One region of the Streptomyces sp. NPDC048639 genome, then DNA from elsewhere that is predicted to be linked to it. Evidence: riboswitches for the same ligand, from Rfam matches in the RefSeq annotation. Region 1 holds a riboswitch; the other holds the start of a gene.
What was found. Region 1 has a riboswitch for glycine ahead of gcvP (aminomethyl-transferring glycine dehydrogenase). Riboswitches for the same ligand answer to the same signal wherever they lie in the genome.
Positions count from the first base shown of each region.

Region 1 (3,400 bases):
TCCACGTACACCTGGCCGCCCGCGTCGTGCACGGCCCCGCAGATGTCGGTGATGTGCTCCTCGAACACCCCGTGCGTGGACGGGTAGGTGACCATGAGAACCGCGAGCTGCTCGCCGTACTGCTCGATCTTGGCGCGCAGGTCCTCGACGTCGACGTCGCCGTCCCCGCCGGTCTTCACCACGACGACCTTCATGCCCGCCATGACGGCGCTGGCGGCGTTCGTGCCGTGTGCGGAGGACGGGATGAGGCAGATGGTGCGCTGGTCGTCGCCGTTGGCGCGGTGGTACGCCCGTACGGCCAGCAGCCCGGCCAGTTCGCCCTGCGAGCCGGCGTTCGGCTGGATGGACACCTTGTCGTAGCCGGTGACCTCGGCGAGGCGCTCCTCGAGCTCACGGATCAGGGTCAGATAGCCCTGCGCCTGCTCGGCGGGCGCGAAGGGGTGCAGCGCCCCGAACTCCGGCCAGGTGACCGGCTCCATCTCGGTCGTCGCGTTGAGCTTCATCGTGCAGGAACCGAGCGGGATCATGCCGCGGTCGAGCGCGTAGTCCCGGTCGGCGAGCCTGCGCAGATAGCGCAGCATCGCGGTCTCGGAGCGGTACTGGTGGAAGACCGGGTGGGCCAGGTACTCGTCGGTCCGCAGCAGCGCCTCGGGCAGGGACTCCCCGACCGACACGTCCAGCGCCTCGATGTCGCCCTCGACGCCGAACGCGCCCCAGACGCCCGCCAGTTGCTCACGCCCGGTGGTCTCGTCGCAGGCGATGCCGACCAGGTCCGCGTCGACCGTGCGCAGGTTGATCCCGGCCCGGCGGGCGGCGGCCACGACCTCGGCGGCCCGTCCTGGCACGCGCGCGGTCACGGTGTCGAAGTACGCGCCGTGGACGACCTCGACGCCGCCCGCGCGCAGGCCCTCGGCGAGGATCGCGGCGTAGCGGTGCGTGCGGCGGGCGATGGCGGCCAGTCCGTCCGGGCCGTGGTAGACCGCGTACATTCCTGCCATCACGGCGAGCAGCACCTGCGCGGTGCAGATGTTGCTGGTGGCCTTCTCACGGCGGATGTGCTGCTCACGGGTCTGCAGAGCCAGCCGGTACGCCTTGTTGCCGTCCGCGTCCACGGAGACGCCGACGAGCCGGCCCGGCAGGCTGCGGGCGAACTTCTCGCGCACCGCCATGTAGCCGGCGTGCGGGCCGCCGAAGCCCATCGGCACACCGAAGCGCTGGCTGGTGCCCACCGCGATGTCCGCGCCCAGGTCACCGGGCGAGGTCAGCAGGGTGAGGGCGAGGAGGTCGGCGGAGACGGTGACGATCGCGCCCAGCTCGTGCGCCCGCTCGATCACGGGCCGCAGGTCCCGTACCTGGCCGGAGGCGCCCGGGTACTGCAGCAGGACGCCGAAGACACCGCGCTCGGCGATCTCGGCCGGGATCCCGTCGGACAGGTCGGCGACGACGACCTCGACCCCGGTCGGTTCGGCACGCGCCTCGATCACCGCGATCGTCTGCGGCAGGCAGTCGGCGTCGATCAGGAAGGCGCCGTCCTTCACCTTGCCGACACGCCGGGAGAGCGCCATGGCCTCGGCGGCCGCGGTGCCCTCGTCGAGCAGGGAGGCACCCGAGGTGGGCAGGCCGGTCAGGTCGGCGACAACGGTCTGGAAGTTCAGCAGCGCCTCCAGGCGGCCCTGCGAGATCTCCGGCTGGTACGGGGTGTACGCGGTGTACCAGGCCGGGTTCTCCAGGACGTTCCGCAGGATCACCGGCGGCGTGAAGGTGCCGTAGTAGCCGAGCCCGATCATGGGCGCCAGCACCTCGTTGCGGTCGGCCAGCGTGCGCAGCTCGGCGAGGACGTCGCTCTCGCTGCGCGCCTCCGGCAGGTCGAGCGCGCCCGCGCTCTTGATCACGTCCGGCACGGCCGCGGTGGTGAGCTCGTCCAGCGAGCCGTAGCCGACCTGGGCGAGCATCTTCGCCTGGGCTTCACTGTCGGGGCCGATGTGACGCTGTTCGAAGGGGATGCCACGCTCCAGATCGGAGAGTGGGATGCGGTTGGCGGTCATCTGCGGAGGCCTCCTGGTCGACGCGACCTGCGAGGGATACCCGTATGTACGGGTACCCCGACGGCCTCCCCCTCTGTCATCTCGACCTGAGAGCTTCACCGGCCCGCCTGAGCGGCCCGGCTTGCACCGTCGGTGAGGAGGGGTTCCGGCACATACGTCCCGACGCCCGCCCTGCTTTCCAGAGTGACCTCGTCCGTGCGGTACGTGTGCCTGAGAGATTCCGGGGAGGGTTTGCTCCTTCGGCGCCTCCGGCCTGACGGCGGAGGACTCTCCCGCACGGGGTCAGCAGCCGTTTGCCAGCGTACCAGCGCACCTCGGGCCAAGGATCTGGTCGGATCCCGAGTGGCCGACGTACGCGATGTGTCATTTCGTTGTTCCATAGAGGACGACGACGAGTTGGAGGGCAGCGTGCAGTCCGACATCGATCCGCGGAGCCTGATCGGGCGCAAGGCGTTCGATCTCGACGGGGCGAAGATCGGCACCGTGGACGAGGTGTACCTGGACGACGCCACGGGGCGCCCGGAGTGGGCCGCCGTACGCACGGGTCTGTTCGGTCGCGATGCGTTCGTCCCGCTGGAGCCCAGCGAGGTGGTCGAGGACACCCTCCGCGTCCCCTACCGCAGGTCCCTGATCAAGGACGCACCCGACTTCGGCGTGGGCCGCCACCTCTCGCCCGAGCAGGAGCTGCAGCTCTACCACCACTACGGGCTCGACGCGTCCGCCCCCGGGACCGACGCGGGCGGCGAGGGGGACGGCGACCAGGACTTCGGCCGTATCGCGGGCGAGGACGACCGAGCCGAGGACGGCTGAGCATCTCCCTCCCCCGCCGCACCCGGGTCCGCCTCCTCAGTCTCCTCCGCCTCTGACGCCGGCTCCGCACCCGGGCGCTCCTGGGCGAGGAGCGGCGGCGGCTCCGCCGGTTCGAGGTCCGGATCGTCCACCGGGAACGTCCGCACCCGCCCGGGAGCCGACCACGGTTGCTCGAAGCGCACCGTGACGCGGCCGACGCCACTGCCCTGCACCCAGCCCGTACCGAACGCGGCATGCCGTACGTCGTGCCCCGGAACCCAGCGTCGCGGCCCGGCCTCCGCCGCTACCGGCTCCGGCTCTCCCGACGCCACCGGGGCATGCTCCGGCTCGGCGCCCTGCGCCACCTCAGCGCCCTCCGCCTCCTCCGCCACAGCGGCACCGGCCGCCTCGGCCGTAGCGGCCTGGGCGAACAAGTCCTCCTGCGTGAAGTCGGCGAGCCCGGTGACGCCGACGCCGAGCAGCCGCACGCCGCCCGTGGTCTCCACGCTCTCGATCAGCCGGGCCGCGGCCTCCTGGATCACGGCCAGGTCGTCGGTCGGCCCGCG
Region 1 is NZ_JBICVP010000012.1:251,187-254,586, forward strand. It holds gene gcvP (aminomethyl-transferring glycine dehydrogenase) at 1-2,045, opposite strand, end outside; glycine riboswitch at 2,234-2,330, opposite strand; gene ACGFNH_RS29380 (PRC-barrel domain-containing protein) at 2,454-2,855, shown strand; gene ACGFNH_RS29385 (DNA polymerase IV) at 2,747-3,400, opposite strand, start outside.

Region 2 (3,400 bases), on a different contig from region 1:
CACGGTGGACACCCCGTCCTCGTCGGCCGCGGTGAGCCACTCGTGCTCCTTGCTGTAACGAAGCTGCTGGGGGTTGCTCATGATCTGAATTCTCCTGGATCGGGGGGCGTGCTCGGTTCGCGGTCTTGACAGGTGGGACGGGCGTGACGCAATCCGACGCCCGAATGGACGGGGCGTTACGGGGTCAGCGCTGCCGCTTGTAGAAGGGGAGGGCGACGACCTCGTACTCCTCCTGGCTGCCGCGGATGTCCACCGCGACGCCCGCCGTGCCCGGCTCGGCGTGCCCGGCGTCCACGTACGCGATGGCGACCGGCTTCCCGAGGGTGGGGGAGGGCGCCCCCGAGGTGACCTCGCCGATCACGGTGCCGTCGCCGGCCGTCACCACGGCATAGCCCGCCCGCGGCACGCGGCGGCCCTCGGCGATCAGGCCCACGAGCTTGCGCGGCGGGCTGGACTCGGCGCGCTTCGCCGCGGCCTCCAGCGCCGTACGCCCGACGAAGTCGCCGGCCTTCTCGAACTTCACGACCCGGCCCAGACCCGCGTCGAAGGGCGTGGTGGAGGTGGTCAGCTCGTGCCCGTACAGCGGCATGCCCGCCTCCAGGCGGAGGGTGTCCCGGCAGGAGAGGCCGCACGGCACCAGGCCGGCCGGCTCGCCCGCCTCCGTCAGGGCCTGCCAGACGGTCTCGGCGTCCTCGGGTGCGACGAAGAGCTCGAAGCCGTCCTCGCCGGTGTAGCCGGTGCGGGCGATCAGCGCCTGCACGCCGGCGACGGTGCCGGGCAGGCCCGCGTAGTACTTGAGCCCGTCGAGGTCGGCGTCGGTGAGCGACTTCAGGATGCCGGGGGACTCCGGGCCCTGGACGGCGATGAGGGCGTACGCCTCGCGGTCGTCGCGCACCTCGGTGTCGAACCCTGAAGCGCGCTCGGTCAGCGCGTCCAGGACGACCTGGGCGTTGGAGGCGTTGGCGACGACCATGAACCGCTCGTCCTGAAGGCGGTAGACGATCAGGTCGTCCAGGATGCCGCCCTCGGCGTTGCAGATCATGGTGTAGCGGGCGCGGCCGACGGCCAGCTTGCCGATGTTGCCGACCAGCGCGTGGTCCAGCGCGTCGGCGGCCTGCGGACCGGTCAGGGTGATCTCGCCCATGTGGGAGAGGTCGAAGAGGCCGGCGCGGGTGCGGACGGCGAGGTGCTCGTCGCGCTCACTGCCGTAGCGCAGCGGCATGTCCCAGCCGGCGAAGTCGGTCATCGTGGCGCCGAGCGCGCGGTGCAGCGCGTCGAGGGCGGTACGGCGTGAGGAATCGGTCATGTTTCAGGCTCCCGGGCAGGGGTGGCGAGGCTGACGTCGTAGGGAACACAGCCTCCCCATCTGTCATCGGAACCTGAGAGGTTCGCCACGACCCCGGTCACGCATCAGGGCTACGGCTTGCACCTTGGGTGGGACCGCCGACGGCGGTCCGCTTTTCAGATGTGCCTAATCCGCGCGGTACGGGGCCTGAGAGATTCAAGGGAGGACTTGCTCCTTCGGCGCCCCGGCGCCCGGCACGACTGCCGGTCCGGGGACTCTCCCGCGCGGGATCGAACGGCCGGTATGGAATTGGCGCGGCCATCATTGCACGACTGTCCGATGTTCGGGCGGGCCGGTGGCGAGGTATCGAGCTTGTACCGCATTACCGTTTCTTGACACTCTGCTCCGGAGGGGCGCAGTGACCGGACCGAACGGGGAGGACGATCACGGTGCACAGGGACAGTGCGTACGCGACTTCGGCCGGGGCGGCACCGGGGAGTGCCCCGCCCGGCGCATCCGGCGAGGCCCGTACCCGGGTCGTGCCCGGGGCGGCACGGCCGGGCCGGGAGGAGACGGTCCCGCCTCGCGCGGTCCCCGCGCCGGTCCGCCCCGCCCGCAGGGGGGCAGTGACCGATCTGCGCGGGAGCGCGGCCGAGCTGCTCGGAGTCGGGGCCGGAACACGGCCCGTGCCCGAGCCCACCGGTGAACTCCGTTACCCGGCAGGTGACGTGCTCGTCGTCTCCGGGCTGCCGGGCAGCGGCAAGAGCACCTTGATCAAGCGCACCGCCGCGGGCCTGGACCAGCGCGGCCGGAGGGTGCGGCGGGTGGACTCCCAGGACGTACGCGACCGGTGGCAGCGCGTGGTGCGCGGCCTCCTCCCGTATGCGCTGTACCGCCCGCTGGTGCGGATGGCCCACTACGCCGGTCTGCACAGCGCCCTCCGCTCGGGCGACAGCGTCGTCGTCCACGACTGCGGGACGCTCGCCTGGGTGCGCCGCTGGCTGGCGCACGATGCGCGGCGCCGCGGCCGGTCGCTCCACATCGCGTTGATGGACGTCCCGCCGGGGGTCGCTCTGGAGGGGCAGGCCACGCGCGGACGCGGGGTCTCGCACTACGCCTTCGCCCGCCACCGCCGCGCCGTGGGGCGTCTGGTCGCGGACGCGGAGGGCGGGCGGCTGCCGGACGGCTGCGCCTCGGCCGTGCTGCTGGACCGTAGGTCGGCGAGCGCGGTGCGGCGCGTCGGCTTCGAGTAGCCGGGCGCCTTTGCGCGCAGTCCGGTTGCCGGGACCGCCCTCCGCGGCTTCCGCGGGGACCTTCCCGTCGTGCGTCGCGTCGTCCGCGTCAGCGCGCGGGCCAGACGGCGGGAAGGTTGATGCCGTCCGAGGAGGACGAGGGCTGCGAGGCGCCCGGCACCTCGGGTGACGCCGGCACCTCGGAGGCGTCGGGGGAGGCCGGGAGCTGCGGGACGCCCGGGAGTTGGGGCAGCCGGGGCAGGCCGTCGAGGTTCGCCGCGGGCAGACCGCCGCCGACCATGACGCTGGTCACCACGTTGACCGTTCCGGTGAGGAGGTTCTGCACGGCGGGGGCGATGGTGTTGGGGTCGCCGGCCGACAGGGCCTGGAGCAGGGTGTCGAGGCGGCTCTGCAGATCGGCGACGGCCTTGGCCTTGAGGTCCTGGCCCGGGTCCCCGGCGCGCTTTGCCCGTGCGGCGGGACCGGGCAGGTCGTAGGCCGGGAGGACGGCCGGGTCCTGGCCGGGGGCGGGCTGGGTGGAGGGCTGTGCGGGGGTCTGCGTCACCGAGGCGAGCGCCTGCTTGATCTCCTCCACGCGGCTGGTGGCCTCGGCGACCGGCAGCTTGCCTTCGGGGGCCTGAAGCACCGCCTGTACGAGATCGTTGACGGGACGGGTGATGCTGCCCATGTCGCCGAGCAGCTTCGCCTGTCCGAGCAGGTTGTCGGCGCCGGGCAGAGGGGCGTCGGATGCCTTCCGCTCGGGCGCGGTGCGGGACGTGGCCCGCGTGTCGGTGTCGGTGACGGCGACGGCGGCACCGGTTCCGATCACTAGTACGCCGCACACAGCGGACGCGACGAGGACGCCGCTCTTCCGGGACATATG
Region 2 is NZ_JBICVP010000003.1:259,839-263,238, reverse strand. It holds gene gcvH (glycine cleavage system protein GcvH) at 1-81, opposite strand, end outside; gene gcvT (glycine cleavage system aminomethyltransferase GcvT) at 185-1,306, opposite strand; glycine riboswitch at 1,472-1,578, opposite strand; gene ACGFNH_RS09465 (AAA family ATPase) at 1,735-2,538, shown strand; gene ACGFNH_RS09460 (hypothetical protein) at 2,627-3,400, opposite strand, start outside.
Region 2: another riboswitch for glycine. It lies ahead of gcvT (glycine cleavage system aminomethyltransferase GcvT); the one in region 1 lies ahead of gcvP (aminomethyl-transferring glycine dehydrogenase).